One region of the Janthinobacterium sp. GW822-FHT07A03 genome, then DNA from elsewhere that is predicted to be linked to it. Evidence: predicted binding sites of a transcription regulator. Region 1 holds the regulator's gene; each other region holds the start of a gene.

Region 1 (2,265 bases):
AGCCCGGCGACATTCGCGCTGTCGTCATCGGCATGGGCGACGGGCGCTGCGCTGCTGTCCCAGTTCACGTACGCCGTCTGGCGCACGGCGCGGGCGATGGTGTCGAGCGCATAGCGGCCATTGTCGTCCAGGCGCGCGCTGGCGGACTGGTCGCCATAGCTGCCGCTGGCGGCCAGCAGCACGCTACTCGCGGCCAGCATCAGCAACGCGCCCAGCGACAGGGTCACCAGCAGCTCGACCAGGCTCAGGCCGCGATGCAGGCGCCGGTGGACGTGCACGCTGTTCATGCGCCGCCTCCGCCCAGCTGGAATACCAGCCTGGGCAAGGACTCGCCCGCCCCATTCACGGCGGGCGAGCCATCGGGCAGCCGGGCGCGCCAGCCCAGCTTGATGACGATGGGTGCGCCCTTGCCGCCGCTGCACGCCCAGTGCAAGCCTTGCGCGACGGCATCCCAGGCGGGTGCATCGCGGCAGATATGCAGGCGCGCGCCGGGCAAGGCCGCATGCATTTGCTGTTTCCACTCGGCGATGTCGAATTGCGCCAGTTCGGCCGCGCCGCAGGCGGCAGCGCCGAAGCAGTCGGGCGCGCCGCCGCCAGCGTCGGCATCGTCCGCCGCGTAGGCCACGTTCAGGTAGGGATTGCCCGCATCGGGGCCCTGCATGAGCACGCTGTTGGCGCGCATGCGCTCGGCCATGCCGGCGGCCAGTTGCGCGCCCGCCGACAACAGCGCCGATTCATGGCGCGCGCGCAGGGAGTTCAATTGCAAGATGCTGGCACCGAGCAGGCCCAGCGCCAACAGCAGCAGCGACACCAGCACCTCGACGAGGCTGCTGCCATCCATGGAACCACGCGCGACGCCGTACATGAGCTTCTCCTGCGGACAGAATGCATCAGGACCGGAGCCGCACGGACGCGCGGCCCAGCTACAAGATAGGCGCGTGCAAAAAACGGGGTCTGCGCTAGCGCAAACAGGAGCGCGATAAGGCGAGAAGAACGGCGCAGGGATTGATCAGGCCGCTTGCCAGGCGAATGCTGGCGTGGTGAAAACGGGGCACATGAACGGCCCCGTCATCAAAAGGTGAACGTCAGAGCGAGCGTCAGGGCTTGCCGCGTGCCTGCCCCACTTCGGCAATCGCATCCTGGAACTCGGCCAGGTCTTCGAAATTTTTATAAACAGAGGCAAAGCGGATGTAGGCGATCTTGTCGAGGCGCTTGAGTTCCTGCATGACGAGTTCGCCGATATAGCCGGAATCGACTTCGCGCAAGCCGCTGGTCAGCAGTTTTTCCTGGATGGAAGCGATGGCCGTATCCACGGAGGCGGCCGCGACGGGACGCTTGCGCAAGGCCAGCATCAAACTGCCGCGCAACTTATCCGCAGCGAACTCCGTCCGGCTGCCATTCTTTTTGACGACGGCGGGCATGATAAGTTCAATGCGTTCGTAGGTGGTGAAACGCTTGTCGCATTTGCCGCAGCGGCGCCGCCGCCGTATGGCATCCCCTTCCTCCGATACGCGCGTATCGAGAACCTGGGTGTCGCCGTGCTGGCAAAATGGACATTTCATGGGCTGGCTACAACTTTATAGTAATAATTACGGGAAATCGCCGCCCTTGTACAAAGGGCGCCCGAATCACTCCGGGCGCCCTGGGGCACGACTGGAATGTGTCATACAGAATCTTACTCCGTATGACACATTCTGGACAAATAATTATGCTGCGTACACAGGGTGCGCGTCGGCCAGCACTTTCACGGCCGCTTTCACGCGCTCGATGGTGGCGGCGTCATGCGGATTGTCCAGCACGTCGGCGATCAGGTTGCCCACTTCTTCCGCTTGCGCTTCCTTGAAACCGCGCGTCGTCATCGCCGGGCTGCCCAGGCGGATGCCCGAGGTGACGAAGGGTTTTTGCGGGTCATTCGGGATGCCGTTCTTGTTGCAGGTGATGTGCGCGGAACCGAGGATGGCTTCCGCTTCCTTGCCCGTCAGGTTCTTGGCGCGCAGGTCGACCAGCATGACGTGCGATTCCGTGCCGCCGGACACGATGCGCAGGCCGCGCTTGATCAGGGTCTTCGCCAGCACGTCGGCGTTCTTGATCACTTGCTTCTGGTATTCGACGAATTCAGGGCTCAGCGCTTCCTTGAAGGCAACGGCCTTGCCGGCGATCACGTGCATCAGCGGGCCGCCCTGGATGCCGGGGAAGATGGCCGAGTTGATGGCTTTTTCGTGTTCGGCCTTCATCAGGATGATGCCGCCGCGCGGGCCGCGCAAC
Region 2 (2,265 bases), on a different contig from region 1:
CACCACGACGCGCGCCCGGACGGTGCGCAAGTCGACTTGCTGGTGATCCATAACATCAGCTTGCCGGGCGGCCACTTCGGCGGACCGCATGTGTCGGACTTGTTTACGGGCCGGGTAGATTATAATGCCGATCCTTCTTTCGCCGACCTGCGTGGCTTGCAGGTGTCGGCGCACTTTTTTGTGCGGCGCGATGGCGCGCTGTTGCAATATGTTTCTGCTGATCAACGTGCCTGGCATGCGGGCGCATCCATGTTTGAAGGACGCCCGCAATGCAATGGCTATTCCATCGGTATCGAAATGGAAGGCTCGGACTTTGTCCCCTTTCAGCCGCAGCAATACCGCGTGCTGGCGGTGCTGACGGCGGCGCTGGTGGCACGCTACGGGCTGTCCCAGGTACGTGGCCACGAGCATATCGCACCGGGGAGGAAGACGGATCCGGGGCCGTTTTTTGACTGGCATTTTTACCAAGTATGCTGGCTGGAAACCCTGCGCGGGCAGCCTGCGTTAGCGCTTACTTCGCGGGGATTGGGCTTTCCATCCATACCCTGAAAAGTCAACCGAAATCGTATATGAAAATACAAAAAATTACGCCGACGGATGCCGGAAAACTATTGCATCGCCCTTCGATGAGCACTACAATTAGTGCAGAAGTTGGATGTAAAGACTATATGTAGTGCCATCACAGACGTTTTCAGAATTATTGTCAAAGCTACCCGGATTGCTGATAAAGCACTGGAACTGGCGGTTTATCACCCTTGATCGTGTTTCGCGCCAGCCGGGCAGTACGGTGTGGCGCTATGGATTCTGACCCTGTTTTATGCATTATAAATTTACTATTTAGCAACAAATACCTGAAGAAACCCTGACCATCGGGCGTTCTATTCAACAACACACGCGGCAGAAAAACTGCAGGCTGACTTTAGCTGACAACGGGAGCTTCAATGCAATCACCACAAGATATTTCCATCCATCCAACGCCAGTATCGCCAGCGCCAGGCGCGGCCAACAGCGTGGCGAGCACGGGCGCGGCATTGGGCGACTATCGCATCATCCGCCGCAACGGCGCGGTGGTGGCATTTGAGCCTTCGAAGATCGCCATCGCCATGACCAAGGCGTTTTTGGCCGTTAACGGCGGCCAGGGCGCAGCCTCGGCACGCATCCGCGAACTGGTGGAGCAGCTGACCGACGGCGTCGTCGCCGCGCTGGTGCGCCGCCATCCGGGCGGCGGCACCTTCCATATCGAAGACGTGCAAGACCAGGTGGAACTGTCGCTGATGCGTTCGGGCGAGCACGACGTGGCGCGTGCCTACGTGCTGTACCGTGCCAAGCACATGGAAGAGCGCCGTCTGCAGAAGGAAGCGCAAGGCGCATCCGCGCAAGTTTCCGCACCACAATTAAATGTCACCGACAACGGCGTGCGCCGCCTGCTGGACATGCAGGAAGTGCGCGACCTGATCAACGCCGCCTGCGCCGGCCTGGAAAAGCACGTCGATGCCGATGCCATCCTGGCTGAAACGGTGAAGAACCTGTACGACGGCGTGCCCGTCGAAGAGCTGCACAAGTCGGCCATCCTGGCGGCGCGCGCGCTGATGGAAAAAGACCCGGCCTACAGCCAGGTCACGGCCCGCATCCTGCTGCACACGGTGCGCAAGGAAGTGTTCGGCAAGGAAGTGCCGCAAGCGGCTGCCGCCGCCGAATACCTGACGTATTTCCCGCAATACATCGCCAAGGGCATCGCCGCCGAGCTGCTGAACCCGGTACTCGCCAGCTTCGACCTGGAGCGCCTGGCGAAAGCCATCGTCGCCGACCGCGACTTGCAATTCGGCTACATCGGCCTGCAAACCCTGTACGACCGCTACTTCCTGCACATCCAGGACGTGCGCATCGAAATGCCGCAAGCGTTCTACATGCGCGTGGCCATGGGCCTGGCGCTGAACGAAGCGGACCGCGAAGCGCGCGCCATCGAGTTCTACAGCCTGCTGTCCTCGTTCGACTTCATGAGCTCGACCCCGACCCTGTTCAATTCGGGCACCCTGCGCTCGCAGCTGTCGTCGTGCTACCTGAGCACCGTCTCCGATGACCTGGAAGGCATCTACGACGCCATCAAGGACAACGCGCTGCTGGCCAAGTTCGCCGGCGGCCTGGGCAACGACTGGACACCGGTGCGCGCCCTGGGCGCCCACATCAAGGGCACCAACGGCAAGTCGCAAGGCGTGGTGCCGTTCCTGAAAGTGGTCAACGACACGGCCGTGGCAGTCAACCAGG
Region 3 (2,265 bases), on a different contig from region 1:
CGCCTCGAACGGATCGTCCGTGTGGCCGACGGGCAGCTGCGAGGAGTTCGTGTAATACGGATTGTCCTGCGTGCCCGCCTGCAGGATGGCAGGATAGCGCTTGCGGTCTTCGCGGGCGAAGCGGTACGTCGTGCCTTCGGCCGGCGTCGCTTCCAGGTTGTACATATGTCCCGTCTCTTCCTGGAATTGCACCATGCGCGCGCGCACGTGGTCGAGCAGGCGGATCGCCAGCGCATGGCCCTCGGGACTCGTGATGTCCCAGGCGTCGCCGCTGAAATTGCGGATCATCTCGTTGATGCCGTTCACGCCCAGGGTGGAAAAGTGGTTGCGCAGGGTGCCCAGGTAACGCTTCGTGTACGGGAACAGGCCTTGCTGCATCAGTTCCTCGATGGTGCGGCGCTTGATTTCCAGGCTGGTCTTGCCCAGTTCCAGCAGGCGGTCGAGGTCCGCCATCAACGCCGCTTCGTCGCCGCGCCACAGGTGGCCCAGGCGTGCGCAGTTGATGGTCACCACGCCCAGGGAACCCGTTTGCTCGGCGGAACCGAACAGGCCATTGCCCCGTTTCAGCAGTTCGCGCAAGTCCAGCTGCAATCGGCAGCACATGGAGCGGATCATGTTCGGCTTGAGCTCCGAATTGATGAAGTTCTGGAAGTAGGGCAGGCCGTAGCGGGCCGTCATTTCGAACAGGCGTTCGGCATTTTCGCTATGCCAGTCGAAATCCCCGGTGATGTTATAGGTGGGGATGGGGAAGGTGAAGACGCGGCCCTTGGCGTCGCCCGCCATCATGATCTCGATGTAGGCGCGGTTGATCATGTCCATTTCCGCCTGAAGCTCGCCATAGCTGAAGTCCATCTCCTGGCCGGCGATGACGGGAATCTGCTCGCGCAGGTCGTCCGGGCAGACCCAGTCGAAGGTCAGGTTGGTGAACGGCGTCTGCGTGCCCCAGCGCGATGGCACGTTGAGGTTGAAGATCAGCTCCTGCATGTACTGGCGCACTTCTTCGTAGCGCAGGCTGTCCTTGCGGATGTAGGGCGCCATGTAGGTGTCGAAGGAGCTGAACGCCTGCGCGCCGGCCCATTCGTTTTGCAGGGTGCCGAGAAAATTGACGATCTGGCCGATGGCGCTCGACATGTGCTTGGGCGGACCCGATTCGATCTTGCCGGGCACGCCGTTCAAGCCTTCGTGCAGCAGGGTGCGCAGCGACCAGCCGGCGCAATAGCCGGCCAGCATGTCGAGGTCGTGGATGTGCAGGGCCGCTTCGCGGTGCGCGGCGCCCACTTCCGGCGGATACACCTGGTCCAGCCAGTAGTTGGCGATGACCTTGCCCGACACGTTGAGTATCAGGCCGCCCAGCGAGTAACCCTGGTTGGCGTTGGCGTTGACCCGCCAGTCGCGCCGCTCCAGGTATTCATTGATGGACGCGGCGACATCGACCTGGCCGCGCGTGGGGGAAACTGCATTTGTCGTCATGAAACCTCCAATAAACACAACATGCGGTGTTTTTATGGAGATTAATCACTAAATATAGTGGCGTCAAAGGGTGCGTGCAGTTGCGTGGCGAATCCTTGATGCAGGTGAAAAAAGCATCCTGGTTACGTTTTCGCACGCCCCTGGCGCAGGATGAAGCAGCTCAAGCCAAAGTACGCGGCGGCGCAGACGGCGATGCTGATGACGGACGCGGGCAGCACGTGCATCCAGATTTCCAGCGCCGAGAAGGTGCTCCAGCTGGCCACGCGCGCGTCGAACGTGACGTAATTGGCCAGCAGCCAGTAGGCGGCCAGCAGGCCCGTGCTGATGGCGGCCTGGCGCGGCGCCGGCATGGCGCGGCGCGCAAAGACGGCTTGCAGGAACAGCAGCAGCACGCCCGGATACGCGCCCAGCACCTCGGGCGACAGGATGGACAGTGCCTCGGCGTCGTAGCCTTCCGTGGGCGCGGCCCATTGCACTTGCAGCACGGTGAGGAACAGGGTGAGCAGGAAGATCAGCAGCGGTTTGCGGGGCATGGCGGACAATCGAAGACGAAGAAAAGGGGGGCATTTTACAGCCAGGTCAAGCAAGTTGAACGCGCGCCAGCCATGCATGCATTCCTTCACCTGCGTCAAGGACTGGGCGGCATGGGCGGGGCTATAGTCTGCACCCTGAGCCGATACAGGACTGAGAACACCATGATGCTTGAATCAACCACCGCCACCCGCGTGGCCGGACCGCTGGAACTGGTCTGCCCCGCCGGCAGCCTGCCTGCCTTGAAAGCGGCCGTCGACAATG

Evidence for each region. Region 1 encodes NrdR, which represses ribonucleotide reductase genes. Its sites were predicted from a motif close to CACNANATNTNGTG; they were not measured.
Region 2: a site for NrdR is predicted at 663-676, ahead of AC1RJW_RS10000 (ribonucleoside-diphosphate reductase subunit alpha). Genes of this name have one in related genera too.
Region 3: a site for NrdR is predicted at 1,517-1,530, ahead of AC1RJW_RS22210 (ribonucleoside triphosphate reductase). Genes of this name have one in related genera too.

What each region holds. Positions count from the first base shown of each region.
Region 1 is NZ_JBXAKW010000007.1:346,700-348,964, forward strand. Features, by position in the region: gene AC1RJW_RS21350 (PilW family protein) at 1-287, opposite strand, end outside; gene pilV (type IV pilus modification protein PilV) at 284-865, opposite strand; gene nrdR (transcriptional regulator NrdR) at 1,098-1,562, opposite strand; gene glyA (serine hydroxymethyltransferase) at 1,707-2,265, opposite strand, start outside.
Region 2 is NZ_JBXAKW010000003.1:88,746-91,010, reverse strand. Features, by position in the region: gene ampD (1,6-anhydro-N-acetylmuramyl-L-alanine amidase AmpD) at 1-549, shown strand, start outside; gene AC1RJW_RS10000 (ribonucleoside-diphosphate reductase subunit alpha) at 942-2,265, shown strand, end outside.
Region 3 is NZ_JBXAKW010000008.1:103,263-105,527, forward strand. Features, by position in the region: gene AC1RJW_RS22210 (ribonucleoside triphosphate reductase) at 1-1,470, opposite strand, end outside; gene AC1RJW_RS22215 (hypothetical protein) at 1,593-2,003, opposite strand; gene ubiU (ubiquinone anaerobic biosynthesis protein UbiU) at 2,166-2,265, shown strand, end outside.